DNA from 4 places in the Chryseobacterium cupriresistens genome. Region 3 is predicted to be linked to each of the others. Evidence: riboswitches for the same ligand, from Rfam matches in the RefSeq annotation. Region 3 holds a riboswitch; each other region holds the start of a gene.
What was found. A riboswitch is a leader RNA that binds a small molecule or an ion and turns the genes downstream of it on or off. The one in region 3 is predicted to bind cobalamin.

Region 1 (5,342 bases), on a different contig from region 3:
CCTATATTCTGCCGGAGACTACAGAGATCAACACTACTGGAAAAATTTCGTTTTTCAATTTCAATTTTACCTACGAAACAACCTATTATTTCCTGTTTCTTACCCATATTTTCAAACCACCGGTTTTTTAAGTTAAACGATCACTAATTAACCACAAAAGTCACAAAAGCTTATATAAATTAAAAGCTAAGTGTTCTTATTGTGCATAAAATTTACCACTTGATCAACTTAAGTGTAAGAACTTTTGTGCCTTTTGTGGTAAAAAAACGATGCTGTTACAGCCATTCAAATTAATTCAACTTAAAAAATCAACAATGAAAATTTCTCAATTTTTATCACTATTCTTTATTGCCTTTACTGTATTCTCTTTTACAGCCTGCGGAAGCAGCAGGGATGATGACAACCCACAGGATACTACGCCTGGAAAACTTCAGATCAAATTTGAAAACGGATTTAACAATGTGGGAGATATCGTTCTAAATCAGACGGTTCAGACTTCTGCTAACGGACAGAAACATAACTTTTCTGCTTTGAAATACGTCATCAGTAATATCGCATTGATAGATGAAAACGGAAACGAATTTAAATACAACGAAAATAATCCTGACAAAGGAGCTTTTATCGTAGATCAGGCAGATGCTGTAGCCGGAATTGTTTATCTTAATCTGGATGGCGTTCCGAAAAACAATTATAAAAAAATAAGATTCGGATTGGGTGTCAGCCAGAAAGCATATCTACTGGGACAGGACGGACAGGCTGAATTCTGGACAAAAGCCAAGCAGAAGGGAATGTCCTGGTCATGGGCTGCCGGTTATGTATTTGTAAAACTGGAAGGGAAATATGGTACAGATTCTCCTTCTAAAGAATTCATGAATCACACAGGAAATATGGGAAATACTGCAGCCAACAATACACCGGATCTTTATCGCGAAATTACATTGAATCTTCCAACAACGGCCAGAGTAACAGGACAAATCCGTCCTTCTGTTCATATTCTTGCAGACCTGAACCAATTTCTGAGCGGAGATAAGGCACTGACTCTTACCACATCCAATGATATGCTGATGGGGTCCAACCAGCACCTGGTAGACGTTACCAACAATCTTACAAAAATGTTTAAAGTAGACCATGTTCACAATGATTAATTTTTTTATTAAAACGATAGTCGTTCTTCTTGTATTGGTCTTAAGCTTCATTTCATGTTCTGATGAGGTGATTCAGCCACTGGAAAAGGATGAAGCCTATAATCTCCAGTTTCCTTCTTATTTTCCGGAAATGACTTTTGATAAATCCATCAATCCGGTGACCAGAAATGGAGTTGAACTGGGACGGAAATTGTTTTATGAAGGAAGGCTTTCAAGGAATAATACCATTTCATGCGGTTTCTGTCATATCCAGGAAAATGCTTTTACCCATCATGGTCATACGGTGAGCCATGGGGTAGACGACAGAATCGGAATCAGGAATGCACCCCCCATCCAGAATATGGCCTTTTTTAAAAGGTATATGTGGGACGGAGTGATTCACAATCTGAATGAGCAGCCCATCAGTCCGATTACTGACGTAAATGAAATGGATAGCTCCATACCGGAAGCTATTTCGAAAATAAAAGATGATCAGAAGTATAAAAAACTGTTCAGAGAAGCTTATGGAGACGAAACCATTACAGGAGAGAGAATTCTGAAAGCATTGTCGCAGTTTATGGCTTCTTTAATTTCTGCAGATTCAAAATATGACAGATTTAAACAGGGAAAAGAGCAGCTGACTTCCACAGAATCCCAGGGAATGGTACTATTTAATCAGAAATGTGCTTCTTGCCACAATGGCGAATTATTTACCGATGAGAGTTTCAGAAATACAGGACTGTATTACAATACGGAGTTCAAAGATGCCGGACGATACAGAGTTACTCTTAACCAGATCGACTGGATGAAATTCCGTGTTCCCAGTTTAAGAAATGTGGAATATACCGCACCTTATATGCATGACGGAAGATTTTACACCTTAGAGGCGGTACTTAATTTCTATTCGGATCAGGTGGAAGATAATGTTAATCTTGATCCACAGCTTAAACAGAATGGTCACATAGGAATTGCTATGAACAGCCAGGAAAAACAATCCATCATTGCGTTCCTGAAAACATTATCGGATAAAAGTTTTATATCCAATCCAAAATTTGCAGAATAATTTATAAAAAACATGAAGAAGATTATATTGATAGTAAGTTTGATCCTGTTGAATCAGTATCAGGCAAAAACCATCAGAGACAGTGCTTATGTTGCTCCCGAAACGCTTAACAGATTCGATTTTGATGATGATTGTGATGCGTGCGGCTGTGCTGCAGGAAATGGATCTTCCGGCTTTGAATCTTTGCTGAATCCACAGTTTATCGGAATCAAGTACTTTGCCCAGCATTACAAAGCCAAGGAAAACTTATTTGTAAAAGACCTCACGCAGGATCAGTATTTCAATACCCTGCAGCTTTGGGGGAAGATTCCACTGACTAAAAAACTAAGTGTTTATGTAAGTCTGCCCTTCCATTTCCATGAAAAGAAAACGATGCAGGGAGATATCAGAATCAATGGAATAGGAGATTTAAACCTGATGGGAATTTACCAGCTGATGAGCTCTAAAGATAATTTTCATCATCTGAGTGGAGGTTTGGGAGTGAAAATTCCACTTGGCAAGTTTGATGAAAAAGGAGCATCCGGTGTCAACCCAAGCTTTCAGCTGGGAACCGGAAGCTGGGATTATCAGGCGGCTTTGAATTATAAATTTCAGAAAAATAAAGTAGCCGTACTGGTCAATACAGATTACACCATTAAAACAGAGAACAGGAAAAATTACCGTTTTGGAAACCAATGGAACTATGCAGCAACAGGTTTTTATCAGGTTGCAGGAAATGAAAAATCTATATTCTCTGTAAAAACTGGAGTTCAGGGTGAAGTCTACGCTCAGAACAAACAGTTTGATGAGGCACTGCCGAATACTGCTGGTAGCGCTTTGTACGGAAAACTGGGATTTGAAGCCTCTTACAAAAAGCTGAGCCTGGGAAGTGAACTTATGCTTCCCATGTACACGCATCTGGCGGGAGGAGATATTGAAGCTCAATCAAGATTCAGTGTTTTCCTGAATATTGGCATTTAAAGCGAAACCCTTATTGAAATCATGTTAAAGCTCCTTCGGGAGCTTTAATTGTTTATAAATCATGATTTTAGTTGGGGATTAGGAATAATTATTTATCTTTGCCGGAATTTGGTGAGCCGTAAAAAGCTCTTAAAAGGGAATCCGGTGAAAATCCGGGACAGACCCGCTGCTGTAAGCTCCGCACCAAAGTTTTTGAAGAATATATCCACTGTTTTTTAATGGGAAGGATTTCAAAAATGGAGTAAGTCAGAAGACCTGCCAGACAATAATCGTTTGACGCTTTCGTGGAATAAAGCTTAGGACATCAATGATTCTGTGCAGTGACAGCTGTGCTTTGTCGTTGTATTCTTATACCCATTAGCGTCTTCATTATCCTAAATGAGCTAATGACAGCAAAACTAACTACTTCTGCAATTCATAAAGCTGTTTTCACAATATTAGTGTTAACATCTCAACTTGTGTTTTCCCAAACTAAGAAAAAAGACAGTCTTCAGGAAGAGACCATTAAAGGAATCAATCTTTATAAAAAGAATTTTAAAGAAATCCTTCCGGCACAAACGCTGCAGGGAGAACAGTTGGAAAGACTAAACAGTCATTCCGTTGCAGATGCACTGCGATATTTTTCAGGCGTTCAGATTAAAGATTACGGAGGATTGGGTGGTTTGAAAACCATCAACATCCGAAGCATGGGAAGCCAGCATGTAGGGGTTTTTTATGATGGAATTCAATTAGGAAATGCGCAAAACGGACTGGTGGATCTGGGAAGGTACTCTTTGGATGATCTGGAAGAAATATCGTTGTATAACGGACAGAAAAGTGAAATTTTTCAGCCGGCAAAAGATTTCGGTTCTTCAGGATCCATTTATTTACAGCCTAAAACACCTGTGTTTAAAGGGAATAGAAAAACAAACCTTGTGGTAAGAGCCAAAAGTGCTTCTATTGATCTCTTTAATCCTTCATTCCGGTTGGAACAGAAGATTTCAGACAAGGTTTCTGCCAGCTTCAGTGGCGAATTTATGCAGAGTGACGGAATTTACAGATTTCGGTATGCGAAGAAATACCCTGATGGGCAACAGGCCTATGATACCATTGCAAAAAGACAGGACTCAGATATCAAAGCAAAACGTTTTGAAACTTCTCTCAACGGAACTTTAAATAACGGAAGCTGGAATATCCGTGGCTATGGTTATATTTCAAACCGCGGAATGCCGGCACCCATTGTTAACGGGCGCTTTGAAGGAAGAGGAGCGAGACTTTCCGATGAGAATTATTTTGTACAGGCTAATCTGAGAAAAAAACTGTTCCCGAAATTTGAAACACAGCTTAAGGCAAAATTTGCTTACGATTATACCCATTTCATGGACACAGTTCGTTCGCAGTCTATTATTTATACCGATAACACCTATATCCAAAGGGAACTTTATCTTTCCTCTTCCAATATTTACTCAATCACTCCCAATTGGGATGTCAGCCTGAGTGGAGATTTTCAGTATAATAACCTGGATGCCAATCTGGATAATTTTTCTTATCCTACCCGCTACACTACATTGGTAGCATTGGCAACAACCTATCAGTGGAACAGATTCAAAATTATGGGAAGCCTTTTAGGAACCTTTACTTTTGAAGAAGTAAGAAAAAATAAAAGACCGGGAGATGCCAGAGAGTGGACACCTGCGGTGTTTATGAGCTATCAGCCGGAAAAAATTCCGGAGCTTACTCTAAGGGCTTTCTATAAAAGAATTTTCAGACTTCCAACCTTCAATGATTTGTATTATACCAATATCGGAAATACCTACCTGAAACCGGAATTCACCAATCAATATGATGTAGGATTTACTTATCAGAAGAATTATAACAACCGTTTCTTTAAAACATTTTATGCTAAAGTAGACGGTTACTACAATAAAGTACAGGATAAAATTGTGGCAGCTCCGAACGGAAGCATGTTCCGCTGGCTGATGATGAACCTGGGATTGGTTGAAATCATTGGTGCAGATGTGAATGTACAGACTGAAATGCAGCTTGGAAAAGTAACCCTCCGACCTTTGCTTTCCTACACCTATCAAAGCGCGAGAGATATAAGTGATCCGGAAGACACGTTTTATCGCAATCAGATTCCTTATACCCCATGGCATAGTGGATCTTTCAGTCTTATGGCAGATTATAAAGACTGGAGTTTCAATTACAGTGCAATG
Region 2 (5,342 bases), on a different contig from region 3:
CAGTAGCTGTAGAAGAAATTGTATATACATTGGATTTGTATGAAATAGTACTGTTAATCTTACCATTCGGAACAGTAAGTTCAGTTTTACTGTCATTAGAAGTATTGATATAAGTAATCATATTTCCATATCCGGAAGTAGCATTCTGCACAAAAATATTTCCACCTGCTTCTACTGCTTTATCAGCCCCGCCTGTCATCGTGATTTTGCTTACAAATGAATAGTCGGAAGCCTTATATTTTGTTACACTTGTTGCATTCGTAGAGAAGTTTAGATTAGCAACATAGATAAAATCATTAGCAAAAGCAATTCCTCTCGGGTTATCAATCTGATTAGTGATTACTCCTAATTTCTTAAATGTATAACGGTCTACTACAACAATTTTGTTTGAGTTATTGATCACAAGATAAGCCTTATTTCCATTAAGACCAATGGTCTGAAGAACGTCACCCAGAATTTCTTTATTGTTATTGTACCCATATACGTCATCCTGCTTTAAGCTTAAATCTCTTGTCAGGAATGTTACTTTAGCACCCTGGCTGTTAAAATTACCTTCATTAGAGATAAAATATCCGTTCTGGTAAGTGATCGGAGAAATTTCAAACTCGGCAGAGTCACTTGTACATGAAGACATATTAAACAATAGTACAACTGCAAATAAGACAGTTAAAAGTTTAGTTATTTTCATAATTTATTCAATTTTAATTTATTAAAAATTTATTGCTGCATACACACTATAGTTTCTTTTTGGTAAAGGATAGAAAGAAACGGTTTTATAGTAGGTATTGGTTAGATTATTCACTTTAAACCCTAAGGTATATTTTTTTGCTAAGGTGGCAGAAACTCCCATATTTAAAAGAAAATAAGGATCTATAGCTTCTGATCTCTTTTCATCACTTGTGGTGTAGGTAACACCGTTCAGCTGTCCCTGTGCATAAAACCTGAAGAAACCATATTCGTAATCTATACCGGCATTTCCCCTGTGCATGGGAACGTAAGGTCTCTGCATCTTCGTTTCTTTATCGATAGCTTTTGCATAATAGTATGCTGCATTGGCTCTGAATTTATGATTTCCCCACTGCTTGCTGAAAGACAACAGGGATTCCAGCCCGTAAGATTCGGATTTATTGACATTGTATGCCTGCCAGTATCCCATAGCCGTTGGAAGCCATACAATAAGATCTGTGATGTTCATATAGTAGGGAGACAGAGTAAGTTTGAAATCTCCCACTTTGAACTCATTGGTCATATCCACCTGAGTAGAGGTTTCCGGTCTCAGATCTTTATTTCCTCCCGGTTCATAATAAATATCATTAAATGAAGGATATCTGAAGTTTTTGGATACGTTAATACTCAGATCATACCATTTTGCGGCGTTCCATTTTCCGGAGAATGAATACATAAAAGGAGACTTTACATCTTCTACAAAATCTTTTTTGAATCCTCCTTCAAAACGCAGATCTTTTGTTGCAAAATACCGCAATAATCCTGAAACAGAACCTATATTCCTGCTGACATTGGATATTCCGCTCTCGTACCCTTCTCCTTTATTAATCTGAAATTCTCCGATGATATTAAAATTCCATTTTGAATTCAGGAAATAATTAAAATCATTTTTAAAGATATAATTTTTCCCGGTTCCTCCACTGGATTTAGGTTGGTTTAACGAACCGAAATACTGAAAATTCTCTTCCGTATAGGCTGCTTTAAGGGAATTACTGAACTTCGCTTTGTTCCAGTCCCAAGAAAGAAGACTTCTTACACTTTGAGTTGTATATTTTGTTTTTGTTCCCGTTTCCTCATATACAGGATAATGCTGTGAAGAATCAAAAAACTGGCTTTGCCACGAAACCTTATGATCGTTTGTAATTTTATAGGATGCTCCTACATTGAACGTCGTATTGTAATAATTCCCGTTTCTGTTGATGTAATTCAGATCGCTTACCTTATAATCATTTTCACTTACAGAATAATTTCCGGAGGCTTTAAAACTGAACTTATCATTGCTGTAAGAACCTTTTACAAAGTTATTATAGGTATTAAAGGAAGCCACTTCAGAGAATAAAGAACCATGGAAGCCTTTATTAAAATCAAGAGTATTATTCAGGTGAATACTTCCCCCGATGGCACCACTTCCGTACACTACACTTCCTCCACCCGCTTTGATACCGATCTGATCATAGCCGAACAAAGCAATATTATTGATATCTCCCTGGCCTAAAAAATTAGAATTGATATTAATTCCGTTCCATACGAATGCAGTCTGCTGGGCAGTTGTTCCTCTGAAAGAAGGCGAAGAAACAGCACCACGGCCATTTTCTTTAATGAAAACCTGCGACTGAAACCTCAGAAGCTCCGAAAGATTACCGGAGTTTTTTTCAGCATCTTCTGCTGTAATTGTTTTTACGGGATGAAAAAGTTTCACCCTGTTCATCTGGTTGTCGAAGACATAAATAGTGTCAATAGTTTTCTCTTGTCCAAAAAGAAAACACCCATAAGATGAAAAAAGCAGTACTAAAGATCTTTTTATATCCATACTTTTTTACTTTTCCTCCGAAAGCAATATGTTTTTAATTATAATCCTGGCAGGTCTCCTGACTTTCGCATTCTGCTCCTTCCCGTTTTTACACAGTGGCGTTTTGCAGAAACTTGTGTTGCGATTTACAGTTGCGGGGACAGTCCGGGAGTTACACCCGATTCCCTTTTCATTCCAAAATACTGGAAACCAAAATTTTTGCAAAGATAGTTTTTTATATGTATTTGCCAAAAACCAGACTTTTCTATACAAAATATGCTATCCTTTTGTTATATACACAAAAAAGAACGGCCGCTTTCAATATTGAAAACAGCCATTCATCCCACTACTTTACTATTTATATATGTTACTTTTTAATAAATTTATAAGACTCCTGTTGTACTCCTTTTACGGAATATTGTAAAATATAATCTCCTTTTGACAGGGATGAAACATCAATCTGTCCTTCTACAGTATCCAATGATTTTACCTTTTGTCCAACCATATTATAAATTTCTGCTTTCTCTATTTTTCCTTTTCCTTTAAAATACAGGATGTCAGCCACTGGATTAGGATAGATACTTGTATTGTTTTTCTCTTTCACAGCATCACTCACCGATAAAAATTCAGAAGTATCCAGGTAAAAAGCAATCATCTGCCCTGAAGCATTCGTCCCTGACCCGGCAATTTTCTTTCCGTCCTGTGAAATCGCAAGAGGAAGTCCCATTGTTACTCCATTAGTGGCAATTCCTAAAGATGCCACATAATCATTCAGGTTAATTCTCCCGGCGGCAGAGGTCCAGATAAAGCCTTCTCCTGACATGGGAGGAGCCCCAAATGCTCTGTAATACCCGATCACTTTTTTCCCATCAGCAGAAATCCCGGTGGCACCTCCTTTGAAGCTGAAAGAAGCATTAGGATGCGTTATATAAGTAAGCCCGCTCACAGCATTCCATACATAAGGATTAGGATTTGCCGAACCTATTATTGTATTTCCGTCAGCAGAAATTCCTCCTGCTTCTCCTACATGATTCCCATTATTATCTGTAATAAAACTTTCCACTCCATCCTGCCATTTTGCTCCGCTTCTTGTTCCGGTTGATTCATCCTGCCAGCCTACGATCACTGTTCCTGCTGCATTGATTGCATTTGCTCTGGAGCTGCGTCCTGGAACTATACTTCCCAGATCTACCACGCCGTTTACTTCGTCCCATTTCACAGCATGTGCATTCGCTGCGGTGAGAAAACCAAGACCAACAATAGTATTTCCATCAGTCGACATTCCCCAGGTAGAGCTTACGCTGCCATCCCATCCTGTAGGTACAAGCCCGCCTCTGTTTACCCATGTGGCCGTAGCGACATCATAAGTAGATATTTCATTGAATCCTGTTGCGGCATTGGTAACCGACGACGATATTTTGGTTCCGTCATTCGAAACAATGGTTCTGCCTGCAGCCGGATATCCGTTTGTTATAGAACCTATCTGTACGAGTCCTCCTGCAGCATTCCATTTATATATACTTCCTGCACTGGTGTGCAAGCTTACTACTCCATTATCCGATACTGCGCCTACATTATAATTTCCCAAGCCGATTACAGTAAGCTGCGCTTCTGCAAAACCAAATTTCAAGAAAAGATAAGCTATCAATATTTTCATTGACATTCTGTAAAAATTTTTCATATTTTATTATATTTAGCGTTTTGAATTGGTGAAAACAATATTAATACAACATTCACTCAATTAAAAGAAATTGACTTTCATAATTCGTGAATTTTAAAAGAGTTTAATTTTTAAAATACTAATAACCAAATAGATATAAAACAATATTTTGAATATGGATTTTACCGGAATTATTCAAAAAAACACAAAAAACAATTTATCAGGACAAAAATTATTTCAAATCTTACTGTTTATTTTCTGCTTCCTTATTACCAAAGGACAGTCCGGCCCCGACTTCAATATGCTAGCAGATAAAGCATTTCTGAAATTGTATCAGAATCCCGACGAATGCATCAGTTATACCCAGGGAATTCTTGTGAGTGATCAAAACGCGGAACACAAAATTGTACTTCAAAATATTATTTCACAAGCTTTTGCCCTGAAGGGAGACTATGTACAGTCTGTCAATATTTTTGCTCAAAAAGAAGATATTGATCAGAAAAATAACCTTTCATATTTTATGCAGGTCTTCAGTGGTTATAATCTTGCTGATCAGTATCAGAATCTGGGTTTATACAATCAGTCAAAGACAATTATTACCAATCTTTTATCCGATCAGAAACTTCCTAAAAGTAATGATCGTTCCTTAAGAATCACCACTGCAAAATTGTATCAGCTTCAGGCATTAAACTCAGGAATCAACAGAAACTATCCTGAAGCCTTACAAAATCTTGATAAAAGCAACCAATACCTTGGGAATCATAATGAAGAGAACAGAATTTTAAAAATAGAAAACAGAATTTTTCGCTCTTCTTATCTGCTGAAGCAGAATAAATCAATAGAATATAAAATACTTATAGAAAATGTGATTGCTGATCTTGAATCTCAGAAAAACCAGCCGTTTCTTTTAGGTTTGGCTTATGAGAATCTGTCCCAATACTATTTTCTGAAGCAGGATTATGCAACCTCTATTCAAAAATTGGAGGCAGGTCTTCGATTGATCGAGAATCTTCCGTTTAATAATTTAAAAATTAAAATTTACGAATCACTGTCCCGTAATTATTACGCGGTACATAATGATGCAAAATATCATCAGTACAATAAACTTTACACTGATTTAAAAACAAAAACAGATTCCGGTTCAAAAGAAGGGATACGATATCTGGT
Region 3 (5,342 bases):
ATCAATACGAAGAATCCTCCTACAATATACTTAAATACATTCCAGATTCCGCTTCCTGCATTGTTGATGTATGGCTTGTTTTCGTTATAGATTTCTCCGACCCTCTGAGTAGATTCATTGGCAAACTGTACCAATTTATTAGACTCATTCTTAAGATTGTCGAAGTTCATAGGCTTTCCCTGCATTTTCAGGAAATCTGCTGCTGTTTCAGCTTTTGGAAGTACGATCCAAAGGATTACATATAGAAGACCTATTAATGAAGAAGAAATGGCTGCTGTAAAAATTCCTAATACGAAGATTCCCAGCCAGATTGCTCTCATGGTAGTAATATCCATTCCTACGTACTGAGCTAAGCCTGCGCAGACTCCGGCAACTTTTTGTTTTTCCGGATCACGGAAAAGCTGCTTTTTATCGGTATAATGAGTTCCTGAATTATAGTTTCTGGCAGATGTTTTTTCAGAATAATAAGCTTCTTCCTGCTCTTCGATTTTTTCAGGGCTTCCGATCTGTGCGATTACCCTTTCTACATCGGTATCGTTGATCACTTCACGTTTTCCTAAAGAATCTTTGAAAATTTCCACCATTCTTATTTCTATGTCATGCATTACTTCATCAGCCTCAGAAGCATCCAGAGAGCTTCTCAGTGCGTTCAGGTAATCGCTGAGCTTTATATATGCGTGTTCTTCTATGGTAAAAGAAAAACCTGCGAGTCCTATTGAGAGTGTCTTGTTCATAGCTTTGTTTTTTAATTTTGTTGGGTGATTTGGTTTACTGAGGCTGTCAGTTCATTCCATGTATTGAGAAGTTCATCCAGGAAAAGTTTTCCTTTTTCTGTGATCTGATAATATTTTCTGGGTGGTCCTCCGGTAGATTCTTCCCATCTGTAAGAGAGAAATTCTCCATTTTTAAGTCTTGTAAGAAGAGGGTAGAGGGTCCCTTCCACTACATCCAGTTTTCCTTTTTTCAGTTCATCAATAAGATCAGAAACATACATTTCTCGGTTATTGATGAGACTTAGAATACAGAATTCCAGAATTCCTTTTCGCATTTGCGCTTTGGTATTTTCGGTATTCATCTTTGATAAGTTTTGTTAATTAGTTATATTTTTAGAAAAATGCCCCTAGCTAGCTGAGCCTATTCTAATTTTACATTACAAAGATATGTAAATAAAATGGTATTATGCAATACAAAGTAGTGAAATTTTTAAAATAAATAATTTAAAACATTGATAATCAGGTAAATAATTTTTATCATGATTTTTAAGTAAAATGAATTTTGGTTGAAAATGCCTGAAAAAATTAATTTTTTTTAATGAGATTGAGAGAAATCAAGAGAAAAAAATGAACTTTTATTAATTATTATTACTCATTACCCATTACTGATTACTCATATCATAGCCCCGATAGCAGCGGTTACCCCACAGCAGCCACGGCTTTAGGCAGGCGCGAGGAGTATGAGCGGATAGCGGGAGAAAGCTTCTTATCTGTAAATACTGTTTTATGGAAAGGGAAATTCTGACAGATAATGAGACATGGATTTTGAGATCGGTATTATGATTCGTATTTTTGTTAGAAATAAAAAACACCCAAATCATTACTATTACCATGAATATTTTAAATAAGTACAGGCACTTATCAGTATTTCTTTTGGGACCGCTCTGTTTCGGGCAATATCAGTTTGAAATTAAAAATGTATCAAAGAACTATGATGCAGTCATTCAGACAGAAAACTGTTACGATGACCGATGTGGAGGAAAAGGAACGGTGGAACTGTTTGACCATAAAAACAGCAAAGTACAGACTTTTGTTTCTGATGATCTTGTTGTATATGCGGAACAAGGCCAAAAACTGGTTCGCGGGAAATTGATTCCGCTTTCAAAGGATCAGCGTAGTGTAATTGTAGATGATTTTAATTTTGACGGCACCGAAGATGTAGCGATAAGAAACGGAAATATGGGAAATTACAGTTCGGCTTCTTATGATGTTTATGTATTCAATACTACAAGAATGGCATTTGTAAAAAGTGAAGAACTTACAGACCTGGGCTCAAACGGTTTTGATTTTTTTGAAACAGATGCTAAACGAAAGCGTCTTATTTCCTACGGTAAGTCCGGTTGTTGCAGGATTTTTACAACAGAATATGCCGTTATTCCGAACAAAGGGCTGGAGAGAGTGCTGGAAAAAGAGGAGGATATGACCAATGAGGATCAGGTAAAGGTCATAACGAAAGAAAAGATCAATAATAAATGGATTACCAGAACAAAGGTATATCCGTCAGATCAATATAACAGAAATAAAAAGTAAGATGAAAATTCAGAAAGAGATAGATTTTATTCTGGCAGTAGATGCGCTTAAAAATGTACAACGAAGAAATTATAATGCAGACGATTCCCGAAGAGAGAATACGGCTGAACATTCCTGGCAGATCATTATTCTTGCCCAGATCCTTTATCCATATGCTAAAAACCGAGCTGATATTGATTTGCTAAGAGTGATAAGAATGCTTTCCATTCATGATCTTGTGGAAATAGAAGCCGGAGACACTTTTATTTTTGATGAAAAAGCTATGGTCGGAAAGTTTGAAAGAGAGAAAGCTTCAGCCCAAAAGATCTTTGGAATTCTGGATGAGCCTTTACGTACAGAATTTTTTAACCTGTGGCTGGAGTTTGAGGAAGAGAAAACACCGGATGCTATTTTTGCCTGTGGAATCGATAGAATTATGCCGTTTATTTTAAATTCCCATACTACAGGAAAGAGCTGGACAGAAGCCGGAGTGACGGAAAGACAGATCCGGAATATGCTTGAAAATGCAATCAGCAGAGCATCAGACGAAATGGGAGAGGCTTTTGAACTTTTATTGAACAGAAGTCTGGAAACAGAAAAGGTATTGAAATAATGTCAATGAAAATATTTAAAGCTTCGGGCGGCCAAAGGCCGCCCGAAGCTTTATAATTTATAGTATCTGGATTGGTTTCTTGAATTCGTCGATGGCTACAAAAGTAAAATCACCTACAATAGCTTTTTCTCTTTCATAGGAGTACATCTGTTCAGTGTAAATTTCAACATTCACCTTCATACTGGTTTTTCCCACGTAGGAAACTTTGCCGATCAGTTCCACAATAGTTCCGGCAGGAATAGGTTTTTTGAAATCGATTTTATCACTGCTCACGGTTACCACTCTTTTTCTGGCAAAACGGGTTGCGGTGATAAAAGCTACTTCGTCCATCAGCTGCATGGCAGTACCTCCAAAAAGGGTATCGTAATGATTGGTTGTGTTTGGGAAAACCGCTTTAAAGATTCTGGTTTCGGATGCTTCAATTCTTTCTTCTGTAGTCATATATCATTATTAATTAAAGCGAAATGAAAGGATACTAAAACAACAGAATAATGACAGGAACTTATAGAATTCCTGAAACAATCCATCAGATCAATACAACTTCAAATCGCGAAAGTTACATGTTTAAGAAAAAGGCAGGTCTCCTGACTTGTAACATCATTTATCTCCTTCCCATGCCTCGCACAGTGGATCTTTGATAAAGACTTCAGTTACTTTACAGTTGCGCGACAGTCCGTGATTTTCACACGGTTCCCTTTTAATCTGCAGTGATGCAGAACCAATTTCTGTGATGAATAAGCGTAAAAACTTTTCGAATGCAAAAATAATGAATTTATTCCGGATTATGATAAATAATCTGGCTGATTACTCTTCCCTTCTTAATTGTCCAGAGTGTTGTATATCTGTTTTCCCCTGAACCATTGATCATATAAAGGAAAATATTATCATTGTCGAGAGAAGTTACTCCAATGTTCTCAAAATCCATGGTAGGCTGGAACATGTTTTTGATGGCTTCCCTTACAAAAACAGAGCCTCTTCCGGGCTGCTGCACTCTGATGGATTTGATTTCGGTCATTCCTTCCGGAAGGTCATTACCAATTCCCCATGGTTTTACTTTATCAATCGTAAGAATTTTTCCATCTGCATCTTTTTCCTTTTTACGGTAACCTGCATTGGAAGGGTAAATATCAATCACTACTTTGCTTCTTTGGGCAGTAGGGATTTTAGGATCGGAATTGTCGGTAAAAATCAAAGATCTTCCGTTTTTAGATTTGGATGGAGTATAGGCGGGAAGCTGGTCTACATAGGCAATACGTCCTTTATTCACCATTCCTTCTTTATCCAGAGTTTCATAACGCACAAAAGGTTTGTCGTCATCCTGTTTTTCGGGATATTTGATCCAGATCCATTCCGTTTCTCCCGGAGCCGGCTTTACATAAACAAATACATCACCTTTGCGCATACGGATCTTATCTACAATTTTTCGGTAGTCGTCTTTATGTACGCGTACGTTGGCATATCCTTCCTCAGCTTTTACCACTCCAAAAGGAACTTTAGTCTGTCCTTTTACAAAAGCAATAGATAAAATACTGAAAGCGGATAAATAGAATGCTTTATTTATGAAAGTCATCATGAAAATTTTTTAATCCCTCAAATATATAAATTAAATGCTTTTCGGAAGATAATTATACCGCTGCAGTTCTTTTAAATCTTGTATTTGTTTCAGGTAGCCTTCACGCAGAAGAAATATTTGGTGTGAAATATCAAGAACTTCCTGATAATTATGATCAGAAATAATGAATCCCTTATACGCAGACTGTTCAATGATTGCAGCTTTCAATGCTGCAGAAATTTTCGGAGAAAGACTATGGAAAGGTTCGTCCAGTAAAACAAAATCAGCTTCAGAATAAATTATCATTAAAGCTTCAATGATTCTCTGCTCACCTCTGGAAAGATTTTTAGGTTTTTCTGACAAAAAAGGACGGATCAGATCTGAAGTCAATAATAGATCTGTACTTTTCTTATTGCAAAAAAGAGGAATGAAGGTTTTAATGGTATTGTACTTCGGTAAGAAAATATCCTGTGGCAGGTAAGCAATTCTGTTTTTTCTATCGGAAATGCTTTTCAGAACTTTGTCATTGTATCTTATAAACTGGGTATCACTGCTGACAGTTCCAAAAATAATTTTTAATAATGTTGATTTTCCGGCACCATTTCTGCCCAGAATTCCAATAATCTTTCCGGTTTCACATCCTAAATAAATATCCCGCAGGATATTATTATCTTTAAAAGACTTGGTTATGCTGTCAATATGAAGCTTACTCATAAAATTCCTGTTATTATTTTGACAATCACACAGACAGATACTGTGAATCCCCAAAGGAAACTTCTGGAAAACCCTAAATTGGCATAAAAGTAATATTCGTTTTTAAACCTGAGTTCATATATAAAATAATGAAGGACAGGAGATATTAAAAGAAAACTCAATCCAAAGTTCTCAATATTGA
Region 4 (5,342 bases), on a different contig from region 3:
GAAAACAGGACTGGAGCTTTATTGCAGCCTGGGAAAAGACAATAGTATCAATGAGATGTTTTTTGTGACTTCAGACAATAAATCTGTCATTGTGGAAGGGCTTCCTTTTGGTCTTGTTCTGAATAAAAGTACATTACAGGACAGTAAAACGAAGTTCGGTAAGTACAATGCCAAAATACAAAAATCGGGAGCAGACAGTGAATTTCCTGGAGGGTCAAAACTGGTTTTTAAAAAAGGCAAACATTATACAACATTGCTTTTCGACAGTAAGAACCTGTTAAAATCAATAGGTTTAACAACAGAACTTAGGGATCCGGCTGCCAATTAAGTACTAAAAAACAAAACAATAATAGTATCCGTCATTATTGACGGATTTTTTTATCCTCAGACGGCGTTAACTTTAAAAGAAATCTATATCGTCAGTCCATGGTTGTTTTTCACCTCAGCCATCACAAAAGTACTGTGCGTGCTGCCGATAGAATCTACGGATCCCAGCTTGTTAAATACAAAATCCTGATAATGCTTCATATCCCGCACCTGAACTTTCAGAAGGAAATCAAAATCTCCGGAAATATTGTAACATTCGGCAACTTCTTCAATTTCTAAAATTTCTTTTACAAAATCATACCCCACAGACCGGTCGTGAATTTTAAGTTTGATCTGGCAGAAAACCGTAAATCCGCGGTTCAGTTTTTCAGCATCAAGAACTGCCGCATATCTTTTAATAAAACCTTCCTGTTCAAGCCTTTTTACCCTTTCAAAAACCGGTGAAGTAGAAAGGTTCACTTCTTTAGCAAGTTCTTTAACGGTGAGTTTGGCGTTTTTCTGGAGGAGCCTGAGCAGCTGTACATCCTTATCATCGAGTTGTTCCACAGAATATTATTCTTTTAATTAATTAAAACAGTCAAATGTACAGAATTATATGCTTTTATTTTTACTTTTTGAAGTTTAATTTGCTTAATTATTTGTTTTCAATTGTGGTTTTATTCTGTATTACTAATTTTACACAAAATTAAAAGCTTTTACTGACAACCTTTGTTAAAGGTAAAAGTATAGTTCTTTACAGATACTTCATCAAACAGGAAAGGTTTTACTTAAGGTATATTAATAGGGAATCGTGTGAAAATCACGAGCTGTCGCGCAACTGTAAGTAAACACACCAAAAGTTTTTGTCCTTGCAGCTCCACTGCCAAAAGCGGGAAGGATGACGGAAACTGTTACAAGTCAGGAGACCTGCCTTTACTGAATTGACAATGCTTTCGCGGTCTGAAGCTTTGGGGTCATATAGATGATATATCAGATTCGGGTATTTTCCTTTGTAAAGGAAATTACGCTGTCTGCCATGTCATGACTTTCCTGAAAATTCTTCCGATAAAACATTACGAAGCCTTTTAAAGAACTTTCCCAATAAGTTTAATTAAAAAGTTTAAAAAAATGCAAACTCACATTCTTGGCTATCCGCGTATTGGTAGCAAAAGAGAACTCAAAAAAGCCTGCGAGCAGTACTGGTCAGGTAAAATCCTTTTGGAAGAACTTCTGAATACCGGAAGAACTATCTGTAACCAAAACTGGAATATCCAGAAAGAAGCAGGGATAGACCTTATCCCGTGTAATGATTTTTCATACTATGATCAGGTATTGGATATGAGCCTTGTCGTAGGTGCTATTCCAACACGGTATCATGAAGTGGTGCTTAAAAAAAACAATACTGAGCTGGATCTTTATTTTGCAATGGCAAGAGGATATCAGAAAGACGGATTGGATATCACTGCCATGGAAATGACCAAGTGGTTCGATACCAACTATCACTACATCGTTCCGGAATTTTATAAAAATCAACAGTTTAAGCTCAGTTCAGATAAGATTTTCAATGAATTTGCCGGAGCAAAACAAGCGGGAATCAATGCAAAACCGGTGATTATCGGACTGGTTTCTTATCTGTTATTAGGAAAAGAAAAAGAAGAGGGATTTGATAAGCTGAATTTGGCAGTAAATCTTCTTCCAGTCTATACCGAGATTTTAACCAAACTTCAGGATCAGGGTGCGGAATGGATTCAGTTTGATGAACCTTTTCTGGCGTTGGATTTAACAGAAAAAGCCAAAGAAACTTACCTTTCTGTGTATGCTGAAATCAGAAAACGTTTTCCGAAACTGAAATTTATCGTTGCCACTTATTTTGACGGATTAAAAGATAATGCATCAATTGCTGTTTCCCTTCCGGTGAATACATTGCATGTTGATCTGGTTAGAAATCCTGAGCAGCTGGATGATATTCTGAATGTTATTCCGGACAGTTTAAACCTTTCATTAGGACTGGTTGACGGTAGAAATATCTGGAAAAATGATTATGAAAAATCCTTGTCTTTCATCAGAAAAGCGGTTGAAAAATTAGGATCTGAAAGAATTTTCATTGCACCATCATGTTCATTGCTTCATTCACCCTGTGACCTGGATTTTGAAACCAGTCTTAACCCGGAAATTAAAAACTGGCTGGCTTTTGCAAAACAAAAAGTAAAGGAAGTCGTAACGCTTAAACAACTGGCTTCCGGAACGGAAAATGAACAGATTTTTGAAGCATTTGAAGAAAATAAAAAAGCAATTGAGAGTAGAACAACTTCTTCTCTTATCCATAATGATCAGGTAAAACAAAGAGCCGATGCTGTTACAGAAAAAGATGCTCAGAGAATAAACACCTTCAAAATCCGTAAAAAAGAGCAACAGGAAGTATTGCAGCTTCCTTTGTTCCCCACCACTACGATCGGATCATTCCCGCAAACCGCAGAAGTGAGAAGCTGGAGAGCAAAATTCAAAAAAGGAGAACTTACTGCGGAACAATATGATATCTTACTGAAAGAGGAAACGCAGAGAACAATCCGCTGGCAGGAAGACATCGGAATTGATGTATTGGTTCATGGAGAATTTGAACGAAACGACATGGTGGAATATTTCGGAGAACAGCTGGAAGGATTTGTATTCACCCAAAACGGTTGGGTACAAAGTTACGGAAGCCGTTGTGTAAAACCCCCTGTGATCTTCGGTGATGTTTCCCGCCCGACTCCGATGACGGTGTACTGGTCTCAATATGCCCAATCTCAGACTGAAAAATGGGTAAAAGGAATGTTGACAGGTCCGGTTACGATTTTACAGTGGTCTTTTGTACGTGATGATCAGCCTCGTTCAGAAACTTGTAAGCAGATTGCTTTGGCAATCCGTGATGAGGTAGTGGACCTGGAAAAAGCAGGAATCAGAATTATTCAGATTGATGAGCCTGCCATCAGAGAAGGTCTTCCATTAAGAAAAACAGACTGGCAGAACTATTTGAAATGGGCAGTAGAAGCTTTCAGAATTTCAGCAAGCGGAGTAGAAGATGCTACCCAGATCCATACACATATGTGTTATTCCGAATTCAATGATATTATTGAAAACATTGCCGATATGGATGCAGACGTCATTACCATAGAATGCTCACGGTCTCAGATGGAACTGCTGAATGCTTTTGCAGATTTCAAATATCCGAATGAAATTGGTCCTGGAGTATACGATATTCACTCACCAAGAGTTCCGTCAAAAGAAGAAATGACTGAGCTGCTGAGAAAGGCTCAGAATGTCATTCCTGCCAATCAGCTCTGGGTAAATCCGGATTGCGGACTAAAGACAAGACACTGGGAAGAAACCGAAAAAGCTTTAATCGCAATGGTGGCTGCTGCCAAAGAAGCTTCAGTAGAATATGCACTTTAGAAAACTTTTACAATAATTAGATTCAATAATTAAGATCGTGTTATGATTTTCATGGCACGATCTGTTATTTTGAATAAAATAATTAAAATATAAAATCTGTTTAAGCTTTTATATCCTCAAAGACAAAAAAAGATGTGATATTTTTAAACTATTAAAATTTTTGAAGAATAAAGTAGTTGAAAATCGTTCTGATTTAAAGTGTAAACAAACTTGTCTTCATAATCTTAACACCTAATAGGATCTTAATGGTTCAAAATCTAAGTTATTTTGCCTGTAAAGCAGTTGGCGGATAGCCGAATTGTTTTTTAAAGGCAAATGAGAAATGGGATAAATTTTCAAATCCAAGATCCAGATAAATATCAGAAACGGACTTTCCTTTTTGGCTTAGCAGAAAATGAGCTTCCTTTAATCTTCGAAGCTGCAGCCATTGTCTTGGAGGGATTCCGAATATCTTTTGAAAATCCCTTTTAAATGCAGATAAACTGCGCCCCGTTAAATAAGCAAAACGCTCTACATTAACATTGAAGTGAAAGTTTTTATTCATAAAAGCTTCAATATCTATTTTATAAGGCTCGGAAAAATCAAACAGAATATCCTTAAGATCCGGATCGTAATTCAACAGTAAAAGGAGAGCTTCTTTTTGTTTAAGCCTCAGGATTTCTTCGGAAGCAGGAAGATCTTCATACGGTAATAATGAGTACATAAAAGAATGTAATGCCTTTTGCTCTGGTTTTATATAGGCCTGAACATTGTCCTTTTTTTCTGCCTGATACCCATATTCTCGGCTGAAATCATGAAGCATGGCATCGTCAAAATAGATGGATATAGTTCTGATTTCCCCGTTTTTGGGTGGATATTTTGCAAATTTTAATAAATGGTTTTTTCTGGCAGAATAGAGTTCTCCTTCTTTAAATATCGTTTTTGTGATGCCATCATTAAGTTCCATTTCCCCGGAAAGTACCAGGCCGAGGCTGTGAATTCGTGCAAATTGTTCTCCTTCCCTGAATTCTGAAAAGTGACAGGAATAATTGATGGGAAAAGGAATATTATTTTCGCTCATAGCTCAGAAAGTTGTTTCTTGATCAATTCTTATTCAAACTTACAAAACTTTTAAGGATCATAGAATCTCCACAGCAAAGCAATTCTGAGAATATTTTTGCTGTGAAGAGATCATATTAAGCCAGAATCGTTTTGGGTTCCAGGTAAGCTTCCAGTCCGAATACACCAAACTCACGCCCAATACCGCTTTGCTTGAAACCACCGAAAGGAGCGTATGGATCGTGGGCAAACCCGTTAATACAGATTCTTCCGGCATCAATCTGTGCAGCTACACGTTCCGCATGTTCATGATTATCAGAACTGATATAAGCAGCAAGACCATAAGTAGTGTCATTGGCAATGGCAATTGCTTCTTCCTCATCAGCATAAGGAATAATAGACAGTACAGGCCCGAAAATCTCTTCCTGCGCGATACGCATATCATTACGGACATTGGTAAAGATGGTTGCTTTTACAAAATTACCGCTTTCAAGACCTTCCGGTTTTCCTTCACCACCTGCAAGCAGAACGGCTCCTTCTTCCTGTCCCAGACGGATATAACTTTG

Region 1: linked by a shared signal. The riboswitch ahead of ACLI50_RS16425 (TonB-dependent receptor plug domain-containing protein) and the one ahead of ACLI50_RS12830 (acyl-CoA thioesterase) in region 3 are both predicted to bind cobalamin.
Region 2: linked by a shared signal. The riboswitch ahead of ACLI50_RS08810 (TonB-dependent receptor plug domain-containing protein) and the one ahead of ACLI50_RS12830 (acyl-CoA thioesterase) in region 3 are both predicted to bind cobalamin.
Region 4: linked by a shared signal. The riboswitch ahead of metE (5-methyltetrahydropteroyltriglutamate--homocysteine S-methyltransferase) and the one ahead of ACLI50_RS12830 (acyl-CoA thioesterase) in region 3 are both predicted to bind cobalamin.

Annotation. Positions count from the first base shown of each region.
Region 1 covers NZ_JBKKJT010000005.1:439,707-445,048, forward strand. Annotated here, with positions in the region: gene ACLI50_RS16405 (hypothetical protein) at 1-131, shown strand, start outside; gene ACLI50_RS16410 (MbnP family protein) at 315-1,145, shown strand; gene ACLI50_RS16415 (cytochrome-c peroxidase) at 1,138-2,187, shown strand; gene ACLI50_RS16420 (transporter) at 2,200-3,147, shown strand; cobalamin riboswitch at 3,240-3,424, shown strand; gene ACLI50_RS16425 (TonB-dependent receptor plug domain-containing protein) at 3,534-5,342, shown strand, end outside.
Region 2 covers NZ_JBKKJT010000002.1:790,955-796,296, reverse strand. Annotated here, with positions in the region: gene ACLI50_RS08815 (YncE family protein) at 1-688, opposite strand, end outside; gene ACLI50_RS08810 (TonB-dependent receptor plug domain-containing protein) at 710-2,536, opposite strand; cobalamin riboswitch at 2,568-2,745, opposite strand; gene ACLI50_RS08805 (T9SS type A sorting domain-containing protein) at 2,883-4,196, opposite strand; gene ACLI50_RS08800 (helix-turn-helix domain-containing protein) at 4,351-5,342, shown strand, end outside.
Region 3 covers NZ_JBKKJT010000004.1:116,919-122,260, forward strand. Annotated here, with positions in the region: gene ACLI50_RS12810 (PspC domain-containing protein) at 1-734, opposite strand, end outside; gene ACLI50_RS12815 (PadR family transcriptional regulator) at 746-1,075, opposite strand; gene ACLI50_RS12820 (XAC2610-related protein) at 1,605-2,303, shown strand; gene ACLI50_RS12825 (HD domain-containing protein) at 2,305-2,895, shown strand; gene ACLI50_RS12830 (acyl-CoA thioesterase) at 2,953-3,336, opposite strand; cobalamin riboswitch at 3,453-3,633, opposite strand; gene ACLI50_RS12835 (hypothetical protein) at 3,668-4,468, opposite strand; gene ACLI50_RS12840 (ATP-binding cassette domain-containing protein) at 4,499-5,161, opposite strand.
Region 4 covers NZ_JBKKJT010000003.1:724,536-729,877, forward strand. Annotated here, with positions in the region: gene ACLI50_RS12130 (hypothetical protein) at 1-328, shown strand, start outside; gene ACLI50_RS12135 (Lrp/AsnC family transcriptional regulator) at 412-873, opposite strand; cobalamin riboswitch at 1,069-1,255, shown strand; gene metE (5-methyltetrahydropteroyltriglutamate--homocysteine S-methyltransferase) at 1,435-3,738, shown strand; gene ACLI50_RS12145 (helix-turn-helix domain-containing protein) at 4,001-4,798, opposite strand; gene ACLI50_RS12150 (aldehyde dehydrogenase family protein) at 4,914-5,342, opposite strand, start outside.